One region of the Pectobacterium nicotianae genome, then DNA from elsewhere that is predicted to be linked to it. Evidence: predicted binding sites of a transcription regulator. Region 1 holds the regulator's gene; the other holds the start of a gene.
What was found. Region 1 encodes Fur, which represses iron uptake genes when iron is present. Its sites were predicted from a motif close to ATAATAATGAGAACNACTATCAA; they were not measured.
Positions count from the first base shown of each region.

Region 2: a site for Fur is predicted at 2,153-2,175, ahead of sodA (superoxide dismutase [Mn]). Genes of this name have one in related genera too.

Region 1 is NZ_CP096821.1:3,434,991-3,439,506, reverse strand. Features, by position in the region: gene nagE (N-acetylglucosamine-specific PTS transporter subunit IIBC) at 1-396, shown strand, start outside; gene glnS (glutamine--tRNA ligase) at 585-2,243, shown strand; gene fur (ferric iron uptake transcriptional regulator) at 2,307-2,756, opposite strand; gene fldA (flavodoxin FldA) at 3,087-3,614, opposite strand; gene MYB54_RS15375 (methyl-accepting chemotaxis protein) at 4,503-4,516, shown strand, end outside.
Region 2 is NZ_CP096821.1:4,759,685-4,764,200, forward strand. Features, by position in the region: gene exaC (acetaldehyde dehydrogenase ExaC) at 1-972, opposite strand, end outside; gene fdhD (formate dehydrogenase accessory sulfurtransferase FdhD) at 1,191-2,024, shown strand; gene sodA (superoxide dismutase [Mn]) at 2,260-2,886, shown strand; gene MYB54_RS21230 (methyl-accepting chemotaxis protein) at 3,186-4,516, shown strand, end outside.

The DNA.
Region 1 (4,516 bases):
CTGGTATTCTTCGTCATTTACTATGTGGTGTTCCGCTTTACCATCACTCGCTTCAATCTGTTAACGCCAGGACGTGAGCTGGCTGTGAGCGGTAGCGAAGCCGATGGCTATGACGTGAGCACGGCGTCTGCAGGTGAGAAATCAAGCGATACGGCGACGCTGGCGCGGGGCTATTTGCAGGCACTTGGCGGAAAAGCCAATCTGACGGGCATTGATGCCTGTATCACACGTCTGCGTTTGAACGTGGCTGATTCCTCTCTGGTTGATGATGCACAGGCAAAACGTCTTGGCGCGGCGGGCGTTATTCGTCTGAATAAGCAGAGCGTACAGATTGTGGTGGGTACGCAGGCTGAATCGATAGCGACCGCGCTGAAAGCAGAGTATGACAAGATATAATGACAAGGTGTAATACGACGATGTTGATCGTTTAACGCGGTGTTATACCGATGAAATGGATAGGGCGAGATAGCAATCTCGCCCTTTTTTTTCGTTATGAATAATTAAATGAAACTAACGGTTGTTTCCCAGCGTAGCTTGTTGGATCATTGTCGGTTATACGTCGTTTTAGCATTGAGGAATGAAGAATGAGTGAGGCTGAAGCCCGCCCAACCAACTTTATCCGTCAGATTATTGATGAAGATCTGGCGTCCGGTAAGCATGACCATATTCAGACGCGTTTCCCGCCAGAGCCGAACGGCTATCTGCATATTGGGCATGCAAAGTCTATTTGCCTGAATTTTGGTATCGCGCGTGACTATCAGGGGCAATGCAACCTGCGTTTTGACGATACCAATCCGGTAAAAGAAGACATCGAATACGTTGAGTCGATCAAACGTGACGTTGAGTGGCTGGGTTTTTCATGGAGCGGCGACGTTCGCTATTCTTCTGATTATTTCGATCAACTGCACGCTTATGCGGTTGAGCTGATCGGTAAAGGGCTGGCTTACGTTGATGAACTGACGCCTGAGCAGATTCGCGAATACCGCGGTACGCTGACGGCACCGGGCAAAAACAGCCCTTACCGCGATCGCACCGTGCAGGAAAACCTGACTCTGTTTGAAAAAATGCGTAACGGTGGGTTTGCGGAAGGTACAGCCTGCCTGCGTGCAAAAATCGATATGGCATCGTCCTTTATCGTGATGCGCGATCCGGTGTTGTATCGCATTAAATTTGCCGATCACCACCAGACGGGCAACAAGTGGTGCATCTACCCGATGTATGACTTCACCCACTGCATTTCCGATGCGCTGGAAGGGATCACGCATTCGCTGTGTACGCTGGAATTCCAGGACAACCGCCGTCTGTATGACTGGGTGCTGGATAACATCACCATTCCTTGCCATCCACGTCAGTACGAGTTCTCCCGCCTCAATCTCGAATACGCGATTATGTCCAAGCGTAAGCTGAATCAACTGGTGGTGGAAAACGTCGTTGAAGGATGGGACGATCCGCGTATGCCGACCATCTCTGGTCTGCGTCGTCGTGGTTATAGCGCAGCCTCTATCCGTGAATTCTGTGTGCGCATCGGCGTAACGAAACAGGATAACAACGTGGAAATGGCCGCGCTTGAGTCCTGTATCCGCGACGACCTGAATGAGAACGCGCCGCGTGCCATGGCGGTGCTGGATCCGGTCAAAGTCGTGATCGAGAATCTGTCAGCCGAGCACGAAGAGTTTGTCGCGATGCCAAACCATCCGAACAAGCCAGAAATGGGTTCACGTCAGGTCGCATTCAGTCGCGATGTTTACATCGATCGTGCTGACTTCCGTGAAGAAGCCAACAAGCAGTACAAGCGTCTGGTGCTGGGTAAAGAAGTGCGTCTGCGTAACGCTTATGTGATCAAAGCAGAGCGCATTGAAAAAGACGAGCAGGGTACTATCACCACGATTTACTGTAGCTATGATGCGGAAACGCTGAGCAAAGATCCGGCTGATGGTCGTAAAGTGAAAGGCGTTATCCACTGGGTTTCTGCGGCTCACGCGGTACCAGCTGAATTCCGCTTGTACGATCGCCTGTTCAGTGTGGCAAACCCTGGCGCGGCGGAAGACTTCCTGTCGACGATTAATCCAGATTCACTGAAAACTACGCAAGGTTTTGTGGAAGCAAGCCTGGCGCAGGCAGAAGCTGAGAAAGCGTATCAGTTTGAGCGTGAAGGCTATTTCTGTGCTGACCGCGTTTACTCCAGTGCAGAACATCTGGTGTTTAACCGTACGGTTGGGCTACGTGATACCTGGGTAGGCTAAGGCCACCAGTTAGAAGACAAAAATAAAACCGCCTCGGCGGTTTTATTTTTTTATGCGGTCGATTTATCGTGTGGAATCGTGCAGGGTTTCATCCTCTCGGCAATCCCCTTCACTGCAATGCCCATAAAGATACAGACTGTGGTTGGACAGTTTAATGCCGTGTCTTTCTGCGATCTCACGTTGACGTGCTTCGATATATTCATCGCGGAATTCAATGACTTTGCCACAGTCGAGGCAAATTAAGTGATCGTGATGATGCTGCTGCGTCAATTCAAAGACGGATTTGCCACCTTCGAAGTTATGACGGGTTACGATACCCGCATCATCAAACTGGTTGAGTACGCGATAGACGGTAGCGAGACCAATCTCTTCGCCCATATCAATCAGTTTCTTATATAAATCTTCCGCACTGACGTGATGGCAGACAGGGTCCTGTAACACTTCCAGTATTTTCAGTCTTGGAAGAGTGACTTTCAGGCCGGCCTTCTTTAATGCGGTATTGTTGTCAGTCATGCGGGTTTAATCCTGTTGCTTACTTATCAATGGAGGCTGCCTAGCCTATGACATCGGTCGGCTCAAAAAATGCAAAAGCGTCTCAATTATAGAACCGCGCATACAAAATGAAAACAAGGGAATGTTAACAATATTGTCCCCATTCACACTATTGGTATACAACGCAATTCGTTGTTGATGAATGAGGAAATGATGATGCACATACAAAGCCGATGGGATTATTGTACAGGTTTACTGATAGAAGTTAAAAAAATGTATCAATTATTATGAAAGGTTTTACCTATCAATGCTGTTTTCGGCTCTGATAGGGATTATCAGAGCCGAAATGGCTTAGCCAACCAGTTCTTTCAGGTTCAGCTCATCGCTGATCTGTTTCACCCACGTTGTTACGCGTTCGCTGGTCAGTTCAGGCTGACGGTCTTCATCGATAGCCAGGCCGATGAAGTGATTGTCGTCGGCGAGCCCTTTAGAGGCTTCAAAGTAATAGCCCTCTGTTGGCCAGTGGCCGACAATTGTCGCGCCGCGAGGCTCAATAATGTCACGGATGGTGCCCATGGCATCACAGAAGTATTCTGCATAATCTTCCTGATCGCCGCAGCCAAACAGGGCAACCAATTTTCCTGTGAAATCCACTTCTTCCAGCGACGGGAAGAAGTCATCCCAATCGCACTGAGCTTCACCGTAATACCAGGTTGGAATACCCAGCAGCAGAATATCGAAACCTTCGAGGTCTTCTTTGCTGCTTTTGGCGATGTCATGAACATCAGCGACGTTGGTGCCTAACTGCTGTTGAATCGTTTTGGCGATGTTTTCAGTGTTGCCGGTATCACTGCCAAAGAATATTCCGATGAGTGCCATGAATTAAATAACCTCTTGATTCCTAATGGTATGGTGTAATGTTTCACCCACTTATCTGTTAATAATAACAGACACTCACATCGGGAGAAACTCGTATCGGTAAGGATGCGTAAATCAAGAGCGTGTGACGTGCGAAGGTGAGTAAGGAAACGAAACGTATCTCTGTGTGATACTAAATTCCTCATAATGAATAGGGTTTATGTTATTGTCTGAGATTCAGTACACATTTCCTTAATATAATTACGGTTATATATTTGCAACGATGTTTCATTTTTTATGGATGTATTTTTTATTTCTCTGGTTGTTTCAATTGTAATTAAAAGCAGACTTCTGTTTGTGAAAAATAAAAATCACGGAGCGGTACGTTACTATTCCTGAGAGTTAAAATGCACACAAAAGATAATGTTTTATAGGACTGAAAATCTGTAACATTTCTCGGGAATATTCTTAATGAATGGAAATAAGAACTATAACCATTTGCAGCTGAAACGATGCAATCATGAAAGAAAGGGTTTTATTCTTTTGATGTTAAAGAATAAAATGAAAACTCATCTCAAATCACCTTATTGCCTAATGGTATGTCCGTGCCAACACAAGCAGGACGCGGGTGCGCGGCACGTTTGATTGCAACTCTCTGATTAAAATACTTATATCTATAGAAATAGGTGAATTTATTCTCAGTGTGAAAAATTATATTAATAAATATAGCGAGAACGCTAAATATTCTCTGTATTTAGCCGATGAGTTAGCGTGGTTTTTGAGTTTTCAACTCGGTGAAATGTGAACGCTAGGGAGAAGTGACCTGTTTCATGGTGTGAATTTTCTGATTCATATCGGTTGATTAGCGATAAAAATCTTTTTAACCATTTTCCTGATTTGGAGTGAGCTATGAAACTTATAAA
Region 2 (4,516 bases), 1.3 Mb from region 1:
TTCCATAAAGCGATCGTAGATAGATTCCTGCACCAGCGCACGGCTCGGACAGGTACAGACCTCGCCCTGATTGAAGGCAAACAGCGTGAAGCCTTCGAGCACTTTGTCAAAGAAGCTGTCTTCCTTGTCCATCACATCGGCAAAGAAGATGTTCGGCGATTTACCGCCCAGCTCCAGCGTTACCGGCGTCACGTTCTGCGCCGCATAGCTCATGATCTGCTGGCCTACCTCAGTCGATCCGGTGAATGCCACTTTCGCAACGCGTTTCGACGTCGCCAGATATTCACCAATTTCGCTGCCCGACCCATTAACGACATTGATGACGCCTGGCGGCAGCAGATCCTGAATCAGTTCCATCAAAATCAGCACCGACATCGGCGTCAGTTTGGCGGGTTTCAGCACAATACAGTTGCCGGCAGCCAGCGCGGGGGCCATCTTCCAACAGGCCATTAGCAGCGGGAAATTCCAGGGAATAATTTGCCCGACAACGCCGAGCGGCTCATGAAAATGATAGGCCACGGTATCGCCGTCAATTTCGCTAATCCCTCCCTCTTGCGCGCGGATACAGGCCGCGAAATAGCGGAAGTGGTCAATCGCCAGCGGCACATCCGCCCCGCTGGTTTCGCGTATCGGTTTACCGTTATCCCAGGTTTCCACCTGCGCCAGCAGCTCAAGATTTTGCTCCATCCGGTCGGCGATTCGGTTAAGCACCAACGCGCGTTCCTGCACCGACAGGCCACCCCATTCCGCTTTTGCCTTGTGAGCAGCATCCAGCGCGTGGTCAATATCTCGCGTTGACGAACTGGCCACTTCACACAGCGGTTGGCCAGTTACTGGCGTCAAATTGACAAAATACTGACCAGCATCAGGTGGAACCCAGGCTCCGCCGATAAAATTGTCATAGCGTTTTTTCAGATTGAGAGAACCATATTCGCCAGATGCGGATCGGCCTTCGAGATTATCGTGCGCCATTTCAGTCTCCTTTCATTTCCGGGTGAGCGGCCATGCCGCAGTGAAAAAGAGGCAAACAGTAAGCAGTTAAATTAAGCCTATACGGGGTATGGGGTTAGCGACAGGATTCGGCCAGAGAAGAAGGCAACTCTTCGAGTTGACGCACAGTTTCTTGCGAGAAAAAGTCGCATCCCTTCAGGCGCGGTGAAATAATACTTTTAATTTCCAGGGTTACTAACATGCAGGTATTTCAGGTGGAAGGGGTTCATTTACCAGCGGATGCCGCCCTTGAAGGCGCAACGCAACATTCAGTCTATCATCCCGATTCGCTGCAGCAGCCACAGTCTGACTGGCTGGCGGAAGAGGTGCCTGTTGCGTTGGTTTATAACGGCATATCGCATGTCGTCATGATGGCCTCACCGAAGGAACTGGAACAGTTTGCTCTCGGGTTTTCCTTATCTGAAGGCATTATTCAATCACCGGCTGATATCTACGGCATTGATGTACAAGCCGCCTGTAATGGCATCGAAGTACAGATTGAGCTTTCGAGCCGACGCTTCGCAGGGCTAAAAGAACGCCGCCGGGCGATGGATGGCCGCACAGGCTGCGGCGTATGTGGCGTAGAGCAGCTCGCGGAAATCGGCAAACCGCTCGCCCCTCTCCCCTTCACACAGACATTTTCCCTTAGCAAACTTGAAAACGCGCTAGTGCGGCTACGCGATGTGCAGAAGATCGGCCAAGTGACAGGCTGTACTCACGCCGCAAGCTGGGTCGCGCCAGACGGCACGCTGTCCGGGGGAAGCGAAGACGTCGGCCGCCATGTCGCGCTGGATAAACTGCTGGGTACCCGAGCGAAACAGGGGTGGCAGCAAGGCGCTGCACTGGTTTCCAGCCGGGCCAGCTATGAAATGGTCCAAAAATCCGCCATGTGCGGCGTGGAAATCCTGTTTGCTGTCTCTGCGGCGACCTCGCTGGCTGTGGAGGTCGCACAGCGCTGCAACCTGACGCTGGTCGGTTTTTGTCGGCCGGGACATGCGACTATCTACACACATCCGCAGCGTCTGAGCGCGTAAGAGACACCGCCAGAGCAGCGGCGTTTTGCAGGCGATGGGCATAGATTAATTTGTTTTTACATAGTGCAATAACGACATAAGCGTTTGTTATCATGAAGTAAAGCAATCTGATTCATGCCACCCATTCGAGAATAATCATTTTCAATATCATTTAATTAACTATAATGAAGGTATTGCTTACGCGGTACTAACAACACAGTGCCGTAACATTTTTTTTACCATGGAGATGCTAAACATGAGTTATTCACTGCCATCGCTGCCTTATGCTTATGACGCACTGGAACCGCATTTCGACAAAGAAACGATGGAAATTCACCATTCCAAACACCATCAGGCTTACGTCAATAATGCTAACGCCGCGCTGGAATCTCTGCCTGAACTGGCTAAATTGTCTGCTGAAGAGCTGATCGCTCAACTGGATAAAGTTCCTGCGGAAAAAAGAACTGCACTGCGTAACAACGCGGGTGGCCACGTTAACCACAGCCTGTTCTGGAAAGGCCTGAAAGTCGGCACGACGCTGACTGGCGATCTGAAAGCCGCCATCGAGCGTGATTTCGGTAGCGTTGACGCGTTTAAAGAGAAATTTGAGCAAGCAGCAGCAACCCGCTTTGGTTCTGGCTGGGCGTGGCTGGTACTGAAAGACGACGGTAAACTGGCCGTTGTGTCTACTGCAAACCAAGACAGCCCGCTGATGGGTGAAGCCGTTTCTGGTGCATCTGGCTACCCAATCGTCGGTCTGGACGTATGGGAACACGCTTACTACCTGAAATATCAGAACCTTCGTCCAGCTTACGCTAAAGCATTCTGGAACGTGTTGAACTGGGACGAAGCCGCTGCCCGTTTCGCTAGCGCGAAAAAATAAAACCGCTGAGTGCCTGATACCATCAGGCCTCTTCTGCGTTTGAATATAAACTGGAATAACAGTCTGTTATTCCAGTTTTTTATTATCCCTCCCTGGACGTCGAGCCGCATGTCCGCCGGCTATCCTCGCTCACTGCCACATAAAGTTTCAGAGTAAAGTGCCGATATCTACTGCGGGTTTTTATCAGGTTGTTTTGCAGGGATAAGCTTGGTAAGCGGTAATCCGAGATGCTAACACCGCTAAGCAAGTGTGCATCAGGATAGTGAATTCGACTCAATACGATATAGTGGTGGGATGTGATGGCTATGAATTTTGACAATCTAAAAGTCGGTAAAAAATTAGGCTTAGGCTTTTTCCTGATTCTGCTGATGACCATGGTGATTGCCGGTGCGGGCATTATGCATATTGGCTCGCTGAAAGACAGTATTAATAAAGTTAATTTAAGCAACGATATTAATGATGAAATTAACCAGGCTAAATATTACCGCGCATTATACGGCACCACTTATAATCCTGATGATATAAAAAAGAACGTTGAGCACATTGCCAATGTGAGTAAACTCGCTGAAAAAGCAAAAGAATTTCACTGGCCAGAAAGTGATTCCAAGAAAATAGCCAGTATTCCCACATTAATTACCAGCTATCAGGAAAAACAAAGTAATTATATTAATGCAGTGGGAAAAAAGGATGCCGTCAGAAAAAGCTGGAATATCTCAACAACAGAAAAACCGCTAGAACAGCTCAACGATCAATTAAAGGCGGACAACAACAGCACTACTCTTCAATTATTACTTTCTGACCTGAACCAAAAACTGATTGCCGTCCGCTACCACGTTCGTGGGTTATTACTGTCTACCAATAAAGAATCCGAAGAAAAGCTGACGGATGCCATCAACGCAGCACAAACATCATTGACCTTCCTGTATCAGAGCCTGTCTGCCGAACAGCGTGAAACACTGTCTCCCGTTCTGGCAATAATGAACAATTATGAAGAGCAGGTCCTGGCCTATATGCCGGCCTATGAGGAGGAAATGGCGCAGGCGGGGCAAATGCAGGTTGTCGCCGGACAGTTAAACGACGTAGTTAAATCCCTGCTCAGCGATCAGTTGGCGGCATCGCAGGAAGACATTCGCAATGCCACGCTGCAAATGAGTATCGCCGCGCTGATTACGCTACTGCTTGGTCTGCTGATTTCCTGGTTCATTTCACGCCAAATCACCACACCGCTTGGCAACACATTGAATATGGCTGAGAAAATCGCGACAGGCGATCTCACCATGTCCATCAACACGACGCGTAAAGATGAGCTGGGTCAGTTGATGAGTGCGATGTCGAAAATGAATGACAACCTGCACAATATGATCGATGACATTCGCGTCGGCGTCAGCCAGATTTCTAACGCATCCAGCGAGATCGTCGCGGGTAACACAGACCTGTCATCACGTACCGAGCAGCAGGCTGCTGCCGTTGAGCAAACCGCCGCCAGCATGGAGCAACTCACTGCGACAGTTAAGCAAAACGCGGATAACGCCCACCACGCGAACAAGCTGGCAATCAGCGCATCTCAAACCGCAAAACAAGGCGGTGAGCAGGTGAATAACGTGGTGCAAACCATGACGGCGATTGAGAG